3 regions of the Mesorhizobium sp. B3-1-9 genome follow, and region 2 is predicted to be linked to each of the others. Evidence: predicted binding sites of a transcription regulator. Region 2 holds the regulator's gene; each other region holds the start of a gene.
The links. The regulator PhoB, encoded in region 2, activates phosphate uptake and scavenging genes when phosphate is short. The targets are predictions, from matches to a motif close to TGTCATNNANCTGTCAT.
Positions count from the first base shown of each region.

Region 1 (3,250 bases), on a different contig from region 2:
AGCGCGCACGATCGGGCTGTCGTTGGAGGTGCGGTAGAGCGTCTGCTTGATCGCCACCACTTCCGGGTCGGCGGCGGCCTGGCGCAGGAACTGCACCACCACGTCGAAGGACTCGTATGGATGATGGACGACGATGTCCTTCTCGCGGATGGCGGCGAAGCAGTCGCCGCCATGCTCGCGGATGCGCTCGGGAAAGCGCGGATTGTAGGGCGTGAATTTGAGGTCGTCGCGCGGAATGGCGACGATCTCGGAGATCTGGTTGAGCGCCAGCGGACCGGTGAGCACGCTGATGCGGCTCGACGAGACGCCGAGCTCGCCGGCGACGAAGTCCCGCAACGCGGCCGGCATCAGCGTGTCGAACTCGATGCGGATCACCGAGCCGCGCCGGCGTCGCTTCAGCGCCGTTTCGAACAGGCGCACCAGGTCTTCCGACTCTTCCTCGACCTCGATGTCGCTGTCGCGGATGATGCGGAACGTGCCGGAGCCCTTGACCTCGTAGCCGGGGAAAAGCTTGCCGATATAGATACCGACCACTTCCTCCAGCGGAATGAAGCGGACATGGTTCTTGCGGTCGGGCAGGCGGATGAAACGCTTGAGCGCCACCGGCAAGCGCAGCAGCGCGCTCATCTCCTCGCCATTCTTGCGATGGCGCAACTGCAGGGCGATGGAAAAACCGAGATTGGGAATGAACGGAAACGGATGCGCCGGGTCGATCGACAGCGGCGTCAGCACCGGGAAAACCTGTTCCTGGAAATGCTCCTCCAGCCAGGCCTTCTCGTCCTTGGTCAGCGCATCGCGGGTGATGCTTTCGATGCCTTCCTTGTTGAGCAGGACCATCAGCGCCGAGAGGCTCTTCTGCTGGTCCTCCTGCAGACGCTCGACCTCGCGCAGCAATTGCTCGAGCTGCTGCTCGGGCGTGCGGCCGTCGGGGCTCTTCAGCGCGATGCCCTCGCGCACCTGGCCGGCAAGGCCGGCGACGCGGACCATGAAGAATTCGTCGAGATTGGCGGCCGAGATCGACAGGAAGCGGACGCGTTCGAGCAGCGGATGATGCTCGTTCAGCGATTCCTCCAGCACGCGGCGGTTGAATTGCAGCCAGGAAAATTCGCGGTTGACGAAACGGTCGGGATTGCCCCCGTCCGGGCTTGCCGCCTCGACGGTGATGAACTCGCTCTGCACAGGCTTCAGTTCGTTCATGGTTTCCCGCTCTTGCCCGCAGCCGTCCCTAGGAGGCGCCGCATATTGCCGTTCAACGACGCTCTAACATGTCTTTGTGACGCATGATCGTCACGGAATCGCTCCGACACCGGCCCCATGCGCTTAACCGGCTCAACTTATCCTCTGCCAGCCTTTTGCGACAGTTTGATTTCATCGATCTTGCAAACGGACCTGTTATGCTCCAGATGCAGACTGGTCACACCCACTGGCCGAACCCAATTGGAGACGACGATGGCAGGCGGCAGCATTCCCCATTTCCAGAACGACGCGGGCCACCCGGTCATCGAGATCGGCGTCAAGGAATTCATGTGCACCGGCGCCAATCCGCCTTTCGACCATCCGCACGTGTTCCTCGACATGGGCGACGACAATGAAAAGGTCTGCCCTTACTGCTCGACGCTCTACCGCTATTCACCGTCGCTGAAGGTGACGGAAACGCAGCCGGCCGGCTGCCTCTATGTCGATCAGGCCGCCTGATCGCCCCGATCAACCATGACTGAAATAAGGTCCCGGCAGATCGTCATCGCCGGGGCTGGCATTGCCGGGCTCGTGGCGGCGCTTGCCTTTGCCGAGCGTGGCTTCCCGGTAACACTGTTCGAGCAGGCCAGGCAACTCGAAGCGGCCGGTGCCGGCCTCCAGCTTTCCCCCAACGCGACCCGCATCCTGCGCCGGCTCGGCGTGCTCGACCGCCTGCTGCCCAACGCGATCCGGCCGCAAGCGGTGGTGCTGAAGGACGCGGGAAGCCTGCGAGAGCTGGCGCGCGTGCCGCTTGGGGAAACCGCAGAAAAGCGCTGGGGGGCGCCCTATCTCGTGGCGCACCGCGCCGACCTGCAGGCGGCGCTGATGGCGGCGGTGGCGGAACGGCCCGGTATCGCGCTTGTCACCGGTGCGCGCGTTACCGGCTTTGCCGTCGACCCGCAAAGCGTTACCGCGACGGTCGAGATCGACGGCAAGGCGACGGATGTCGCATGCGGTTTGCTGGTTGCAGCCGACGGCGTTTGGTCTTCGCTTCGCGCGGGGCTTGCCAGGACGGCCGGCTTTGCGGCGAGTCGCTTTTCGGGTGAGCTCGCCTGGCGCGCGACGGTCCCTGCGGAAAGTGCCGCCGGCCAGGCCTTTGCGCAAATCGGCGCCGCAAACTGCGTCACCACCTTCCTGCATCCCGGCTTCCACATGGTCGCCTATCCGGTGAGCAAGGGCCGCGCCTTCAACCTTGCGGCCTTCACCAAGGGCGAGCGTATCGCCGAAGGCTGGTCCGGTCATGCGGACCCTGCGATCCTCTCAGGCGCCATCCGAGGCACGGCGGCGGCACTGTCGAGGCTCGTAGCACTCGCCGGCCCCTGGACGGCGTTCCCCATTCACACGGTCGAGCAGCGCCGCTGGGCAACGCCGGACGGCATCGCGCTGATCGGTGACGCCGCGCATGCCATGACGCCGTTCGCGGCCCAAGGCGCGGCGATGGGGATCGAGGACGCCTCGATGCTCGCCAATCTGGTCGCCGATTTTCCGGGCGATCCAAGGCAGAGCCTGACGGTTTGGGAGAATCTCAGACGGCCGCGCGTCGAAAAGGTGCTGAAACGCGGCGCGCTCAATCGCTTGGCCTGGCATGCCAGGGGACCGGTGGCGATCGCCCGAAACCTGGTGCTGGCGACGCGGCCGGCGGAGAAGCTCGCCGCGGACTTGGACTGGCTCTATGGCTGGGAGGAGCGGAAGGTGGTCAGGCGATAGAGCGGCAGGCGACCGGATAGGCGGCGCGAAGGAACGAGGCGCTCGCCAATTGTTACTAAAGCGCGTCGCGCTGAAGCGGATTCAGGCGACGCGCTTTAGCCTTTGTTTTCATGCATGTCGTTATCGCAAAACCGCTGCACACTTTTGCGCGACATGCATTAATCATACAACCGCAACGACCACCACAGCGTCACCGGCAGCGGGTTCCACCATCCCGTGCGCAGGCCGGCGGTGCGCAGCGCAGCCGCCGTCCAGGTGTTGCAGCCGACCAGGGCGTTGAAATGGCCGTTGGCTTCGTAGAAGCGGT
Region 1 covers NZ_VFTJ01000003.1:139,891-143,140, reverse strand. Annotated here, with positions in the region: gene FJW07_RS06950 (RNA degradosome polyphosphate kinase) at 1-1,197, opposite strand, end outside; gene FJW07_RS06945 (zinc-finger domain-containing protein) at 1,450-1,695, shown strand; gene FJW07_RS06940 (FAD-dependent monooxygenase) at 1,711-2,943, shown strand; gene FJW07_RS06930 (TIGR02117 family protein) at 3,102-3,250, opposite strand, start outside.
Region 1: the regulator PhoB is predicted to act here: its motif matches at 1,355-1,371, upstream of FJW07_RS06950 (RNA degradosome polyphosphate kinase).

Region 2 (3,250 bases):
TCCACCGACCTGAACGCAGCCGACACGACCGTCGAGAAGGCCAAGATCGAGGTCAAGAACCTCAATTTCTACTATGGCCAGTCGAAGGCGCTGAAGGACATCAACCTGTCCCTGCCCGAGCGCAGCGTCACAGCCTTCATCGGCCCGTCGGGCTGCGGGAAGTCGACGCTGCTGCGCGTGCTCAACCGCATCTACGAGCTCTATCCGAAGCAGAGCGCCGAGGGCCAGGTGCTGCTCGACGGCAAGAACATCCTCGACCGCTCGCAGGACCTCAACCTGCTGCGCACCAAGATCGGCATGGTGTTCCAGAAGCCGACGCCGTTCCCGATGTCGATCTACGAGAACATCGCCTTCGGCGTCAGGCTCTATGAGAAGATCAGCAAGGCCGAGATGGATAGCCGCGTCGAGCAGGCGCTGAAGCGCGCCGCGCTGTGGACCGAGGTCAAGGACAAGCTCAACGCCAGCGGCCTCAGCCTCTCGGGCGGCCAGCAGCAGCGCCTGTGCATCGCCCGTACCGTGGCGGTGAAGCCCGAGGTCATCCTGCTCGACGAGCCGGCCTCGGCGCTCGATCCGCTGTCGACCGCCAAGATCGAGGAACTGATCGACGAGTTGCAGGCCGACTACACGATCGTCATCGTCACCCACAACATGCAGCAGGCGGCGCGCGTGTCGCGGCAGACGGCGTTCATGTATCTGGGCGAGCTGGTGGAGTTCGACCGGACCGAGAAGATCTTCACCTCGCCTCGCGAGAAGCGCACGCAGGACTACATAACCGGCCGCTTCGGCTGAGTTCATACGAGGACATCATCATGGCCGAACATACCGTCGCCTCCTTCGACGAGGATCTGAGGCAGATCAGCCGGCTCATCAACGACATGGGCGATCTCGCCAGCTCCATGGTCGGCGGTGCGACCAGGGCGCTGCTCGAGACCGACAATGCGCTGGCGCAGCGCGTCGTCTCCGACGACGCCATCATGGACGCTCGTCAGCGCGAGCTCGACGACCGCGCCATCACGCTGATCGCCAAGCGGCAGCCGATGGCGGACGACCTGCGCAACGTGGTCGGCTCGATCCGCATGGCGGGCGACCTTGAACGCATCGGCGATCTCGCCAAGAACATCGCCAAGCGTGTCGGCTCGGTCGGCGTCAGCGCCGCGCCGCGCGACCTCACGCATTCGATCGATTCGATGGCGCAGCTGGTGCTGATCCAGGTGCAGGCCGTGATCCAGGAATATATGGTGGGCGATGCCACGGCGCTGGCCAAGCTTCGCAACGACGACGAGCGCATCGACGTCAAATACACGTCCGTCTTCCGCGAGCTGTTGACCTACATGATGGAAGACCCGCGCAACATCACCGCTTGCACGCATCTTCTGTTCTGCGCCAAGAACCTCGAGCGCATCGGCGACCATGTGACCAACATCGCCGAGAACGCCTATTATGTGCTGACCGGCACGCAATTGCCCGCCAATCGTCCGAAGCAGGACGAGACCGCAATGTCGGCGCCGGCGGCCTGACGAAAAGGTTACCCCGATGATCGCGCCACGCATCATGGTGGTGGAGGACGAGGAGCCGCTGGGGGTGCTGCTCCGCTACAATCTCGAATCCGAGGGTTACCAGGTCGAAGTGGTGACCCGCGGCGACGAGGCCGAAATCCGCCTTCAGGAAAACGTTCCCGACCTGCTCGTGCTCGACTGGATGGTGCCGGCGGTTTCCGGCATCGAGCTCTGCCGGCGTCTCAGGATGCGGCCCGAGACCGAGCGGCTGCCGATCATCATGCTGACGGCGCGCGGCGAGGAAAGCGACCGCGTGCGCGGCCTCTCGACCGGCGCCGACGACTATCTGGTCAAGCCGTTCTCGACGCCCGAGTTCATGGCGCGCGTCAAGGCGCTGCTACGCCGCGCCAAGCCGGAGGTGCTGTCCAGCGTGCTCAAGGTCGGCGACATCGTGCTCGACCGCGAATCGCACCGCGTCTACCGCAAGAAGAGCGAGATCCGGCTCGGGCCGACCGAGTTCCGCCTGCTCGAATTCATGATGCGCCATCCCGGCCGCGTGTTCTCGCGCAGCCAGCTGCTCGACAATGTCTGGGGCGAGACGATCTATATCGACGAGCGCACCGTGGACGTCCATGTCGGGCGCCTGCGCAAGGCGGTCAACAACGGCCGCATGCCGGACGTCATCCGCACCATCCGCGGGGCGGGCTACGCGATCAGGGAGGATTAGTCCCTGGACGCCAAAGTCCTGACGGGTCAGGCACTTCCAACAACCACGTTGATGGGTAGCCGAGACGCTTGTACTTCGTCATCCACGGGCGGAGCAAGGAGCGTAGCGACGCAGCGCAGACCCGAGGATCCATTCCGTGACTTCCACGCGCCGCTATGGCGCAGAACTCTGCACCGCTGCACCGTACGATCGAGGTAACGGCATGGATTCCAGGGTCTGCGCGCGTCGCTTCGCTCCTTGCTCCGCCCTGGAATGACGAAGTCGCCGTGGCTTCGGCCAATCTCCAACGTTGGTGCGATTCGCGGCTTCAGCGCCACGTTCGCTCAGGCCACGTTCTTCCCGGCCCCCGCTCTGGCCTGCACCCCCGGCGCGAAAATCTCCTGATCGACGAAGGTCAGCGCGCGCATGGCGCAGCCTTCGCGGATAAGCGGCAGTTCGTTCGGCTCGGTGTCGAAGGAGATCGATTCCGAGTGCTGGCCGCCGGCGGTCTGGGCGATCGCCTCTCGCAGCGCCGGCTCGATCAGGTCGAAGGCGGCCGCGCTTACGCCGACCATGGCGACAGGCGCCGGGTCGATAAGGGCGAACAGGCTGCCGAGGCCGAAACCGAGTGCTTCGCCGGCCCGGCGATAAGCCTCCCGCTCGGGTCCGTCCTCCTGCCGGGCTTTCGCGGCCAGCGCGCGCATATCGGCGTCACCGACGTCGGTCGGCGTGGCATCCTCGCTTATTCCCATGGCGCTGCGCCAGATCGCGTAATTGCCGGCATAGGCCTCGACGCAGCCGCGGCGGCCGCAGCGGCAACGCGCGCCGCCCGGACGATGGATCATATGGCCGAACTCGCCGCCGGAGGAATGTGTGCCGCTGAACAGCGCGCCCTTCAGCACCAGGCCCATGCCGATACCGTGCGAGAGCAGGATGGCGATGAAGTCGTCGCGATAGCGCTCGGGATCGCGCCATTGCAGCGCCACCGCCATCATGTTGCAGTCGTTCTCCATGGTGGCGGGAATACCGAATTCCCGTTCGAGGAGGT
Region 2 covers NZ_VFTJ01000020.1:74,082-77,331, reverse strand. Annotated here, with positions in the region: gene pstB (phosphate ABC transporter ATP-binding protein PstB) at 1-789, shown strand, start outside; gene phoU (phosphate signaling complex protein PhoU) at 810-1,517, shown strand; gene phoB (phosphate regulon transcriptional regulator PhoB) at 1,534-2,223, shown strand; gene FJW07_RS26165 (ROK family protein) at 2,547-3,250, opposite strand, start outside.

Region 3 (3,250 bases), on a different contig from region 2:
GCCGGGACCACGACATCGAATACGGCGTCGGGCTTGGTCTCATCGAGAACGGCGTCGAGGCTTGTGCTGACCACTGCATTGGAGAGCCCGTATTCGCGCGCCCTCGCTTGCGCCCGTTCGGCATCGAGATCGACAAGGCCGGCAATGGCGAGCCCGTCGATCCGCCTTGCGGCATCGAGCCAGTGCTTGCTCATGGCTCCGCACCCGACCAGGACGACCTTCATCATCCAGCACTCCTCCTCGGCTCGGCCCCTCCAGGCCGAGTGTCACGGCATCCGCGGCATCAACCGTAAACGTTTTTCCGTAAACGTTTACGAGAACACACCCGATGGCGTAGAATGTCAATCGGCTGCTTGTCGAAAATTGTCCCGAAGCCTTGGCCTGAGCGGCAGCCGGTGCTAGCCAAGGCAGGGGGAGAACCGTCCTTGGCGTCCAGCATCCACGACCTTGCGCGTCACCTGAACATTTCGATCGGCACCGTGTCGCGGGCGCTGAACGGCCGCGCCGACGTCAATGCCGACACCCGCCGGCGCGTGCTGGAAGCCGCCAAGCTGCTGAACTACGCGCCCAACCAGTCCGGCCGCAGCTTGCGGCAAGGCGCCACCCATTCCGTCGCCTTCATGCTGCAGCCGCATCCCGGTGACCAGCAATATGGCGAGCCGTTCTTCATCCCGTTCCTGACCGGCCTGCAGGCGCGGCTGGCCGAAAGCGGGCTCGACCTGATCGTGGTGATGGGCGCGCCTGGTGACTACCAGCAGGAGCGCCTGCGCCGCGTCGTCGAGACCCGCCGCGCCGACGCGGTGGTGCTGGCCTGGACCCGGCGCGAGGACGAACGCATCGACTATCTGACCGAGCGAGGCTTTCCCTTCGCAACGCTCGGCCGCAGCCGCTCGGGCGGCAAGTCCTACCCTTCGCTCGATCTCGATTTCGAGAAGGCGGGCAGCGACGCGGTCGACCGGCTGGTCGCGCGCGGCCATCGTCGCATCGCCGCCATCCGCCCGGCGCTCAACCTCAATTTCGGATATCTCTTCCTCGACGGCTATCGCAAGGCGCTGAAGCGGCACGGCATCGAGGTCGATCCCGGCCTGATCGCCGACGGCTTCATCAACGAGGCCGGCGGCTACCAAGTGACGCCGCGCGTCATGCTCTCCAAGGACCGACCGACGGCAATCATCTTCAACAACGACGCCATGGCGCTCGGCGGCTGCAAGGCACTGGCCGAGATGGGCATCCGGCCGGGCCACGACATCGCCGTGACCGTCATCGTCGACACGCCGCTCTGCCGCTATTTCTCGCCGACTCTGACAGCCTTCCGTCCATCGCTTGAGCCGATGGGCCGGAGACTGGCCGAGATGCTGCTCGCCTCGCTTCCCGCCTTCGCCGCCCCCGAAGGCACACGCATCATCCGCGAGGTTTGGCCGCTGGAGCTGGTCGTTCGGGAGAGCGATTGAGCGGAAGCGCTTTCCTTCTCCCCCTGTGGAAGAAGGAAAGAACCTCCGCCTGTCACGCAACCATCACGTTCACGTCCTAGACCGCTTGGCGGCCAGGGCTGGCCGCATCGTCGATGCCGCGCCTTTTTGAGCCACTGGCCGCTCTGCTCGTCAAAAGGGGATATCGATGAAACACCTTAACCGAACCGTCGCGCTCGGCGCGGCGCTTGCCCTGTTCACCGCCCTCACCCCGGCGCTCGCCGATGGCGTCGCCTATGTCAACAAGGGGCTGGTCGGCATCGGCCGCATCCCGGCCAGCCAGAAGGACAAGTTCGGCGAGACCTTCGGTTCAGGGTCCGGCATGGCGATCGACACCAAGTCCTGGGCGCGTGACGGCGCCGGCTACAAGGGCTCGCTCTGGCTGCTGCCGGACCGCGGTTACAATGTCGTCGGCACCACCGATTATCGCCCGCGCCTCAACACCATCTCGATCGAGCTGGCCCCGACTGCCCCCGGCGCGGCGCCCGCCGCCGGACAGGAACAGTCTGGCGTGAAAGCGACGCTCGCCGACACGATGCTGTTGACCGACGACAAGGGCGCCGACGCCACCGGCCTCGATCCGTTGAACGGCGTGCGCGAAGCCGCCGGCGACATGCCGATCCTGCCGCAGGCCGACAACGGCAAGCTGGCGTTGGATAACGAAGCGATCGCACGGCTGGCGGACGGCACGATGTTCATCTCCGACGAATATGGCCCCAACATCTACCGTTTTTCGGCCGACGGCCACCTGATGTCGGCGACGCAACCGCCCGCGGCCCTTGTGCCGATGCGCCACGGCAAGCCGAATTTCGCTTCCGACAACCCCGGCCTGGGCGCCGCCGAGCCCGATCCGAAGGACCCGGAGACCGGCCGCCAGAACAACCAGGGGCTCGAAGGCATGTCGATGACGCCCGACGGCAAGTTCCTGATCGCCGTGCTGCAGTCGGCGGCCCGCCAGGACGGCGGCGATTCCGGCTCGACCCGCCAGAACACCCGCGCGCTGGTCTATGATGCTTCCGACCTCGCCCACCTCAAGCTGGCGCACGAATATGTCGTGCCGCTGCCGGTGTTCAAGGATGCCAAAGGCAAGACCAAGGTGGCCGCGCAGAGCGAGATCGTCGCGCTCTCCGACAAGAGCTTCCTGATGCTGGCGCGCGACTCGGGCAACGGCCAGGGTCTCAAGGGCGACGAGTCGCTCTATCGCAAGATCGAGATCGTCGACCTTTCCGCCGCCACCGATACCGCCAACGGTCCGTTCGACCCGGCCGACAAGCCGGTCGCGCCGAAGGGCGTGCTCGACCCGTCGGTGACGCCGGCCAAGCTTACCTCGTTCATCGACATCAACGACAAGGGCGAGCTCGGCCGCTTCGGCCTGCACAATGGCGCTCCGAACGACAAGGACAACCTTTCGGAGAAGTGGGAGGCGATGTCGCTGGTCTCCGTGCTCGATCCAAAGCTGCCCGACGACTATTTCCTGTTCGTCGCCAACGACAACGACTTCCTCACTCAGGACGGCTTCCAGGTCGGCGCTTCGTACAAGGCCGAGGATGGAGCCGACGTCGACACCACCTTCCTCGTCTATCAGGTGACGCTCCCCGGCCTGTCTGGGAACACTGTCGCCGGCCAGTAGGCGCTGACGGGCGATTGCCCGTCATCCCACTGATCCTGAAAAGGATGCATGACCATCAGGCCTGCGATACCATCGCGGGCCTGATTCATTTTCGGTGCTGCCATGGATGACAAGAAGCCCACCCGCCGGCGGACCGGCGACCTGACCAGCG
Region 3 covers NZ_VFTJ01000005.1:306,488-309,737, forward strand. Annotated here, with positions in the region: gene FJW07_RS11975 (Gfo/Idh/MocA family oxidoreductase) at 1-227, opposite strand, end outside; gene FJW07_RS11980 (LacI family DNA-binding transcriptional regulator) at 426-1,451, shown strand; gene FJW07_RS11985 (esterase-like activity of phytase family protein) at 1,618-3,099, shown strand; gene FJW07_RS11990 (MATE family efflux transporter) at 3,202-3,250, shown strand, end outside.
Region 3: the regulator PhoB is predicted to act here: its motif matches at 1,502-1,518, upstream of FJW07_RS11985 (esterase-like activity of phytase family protein).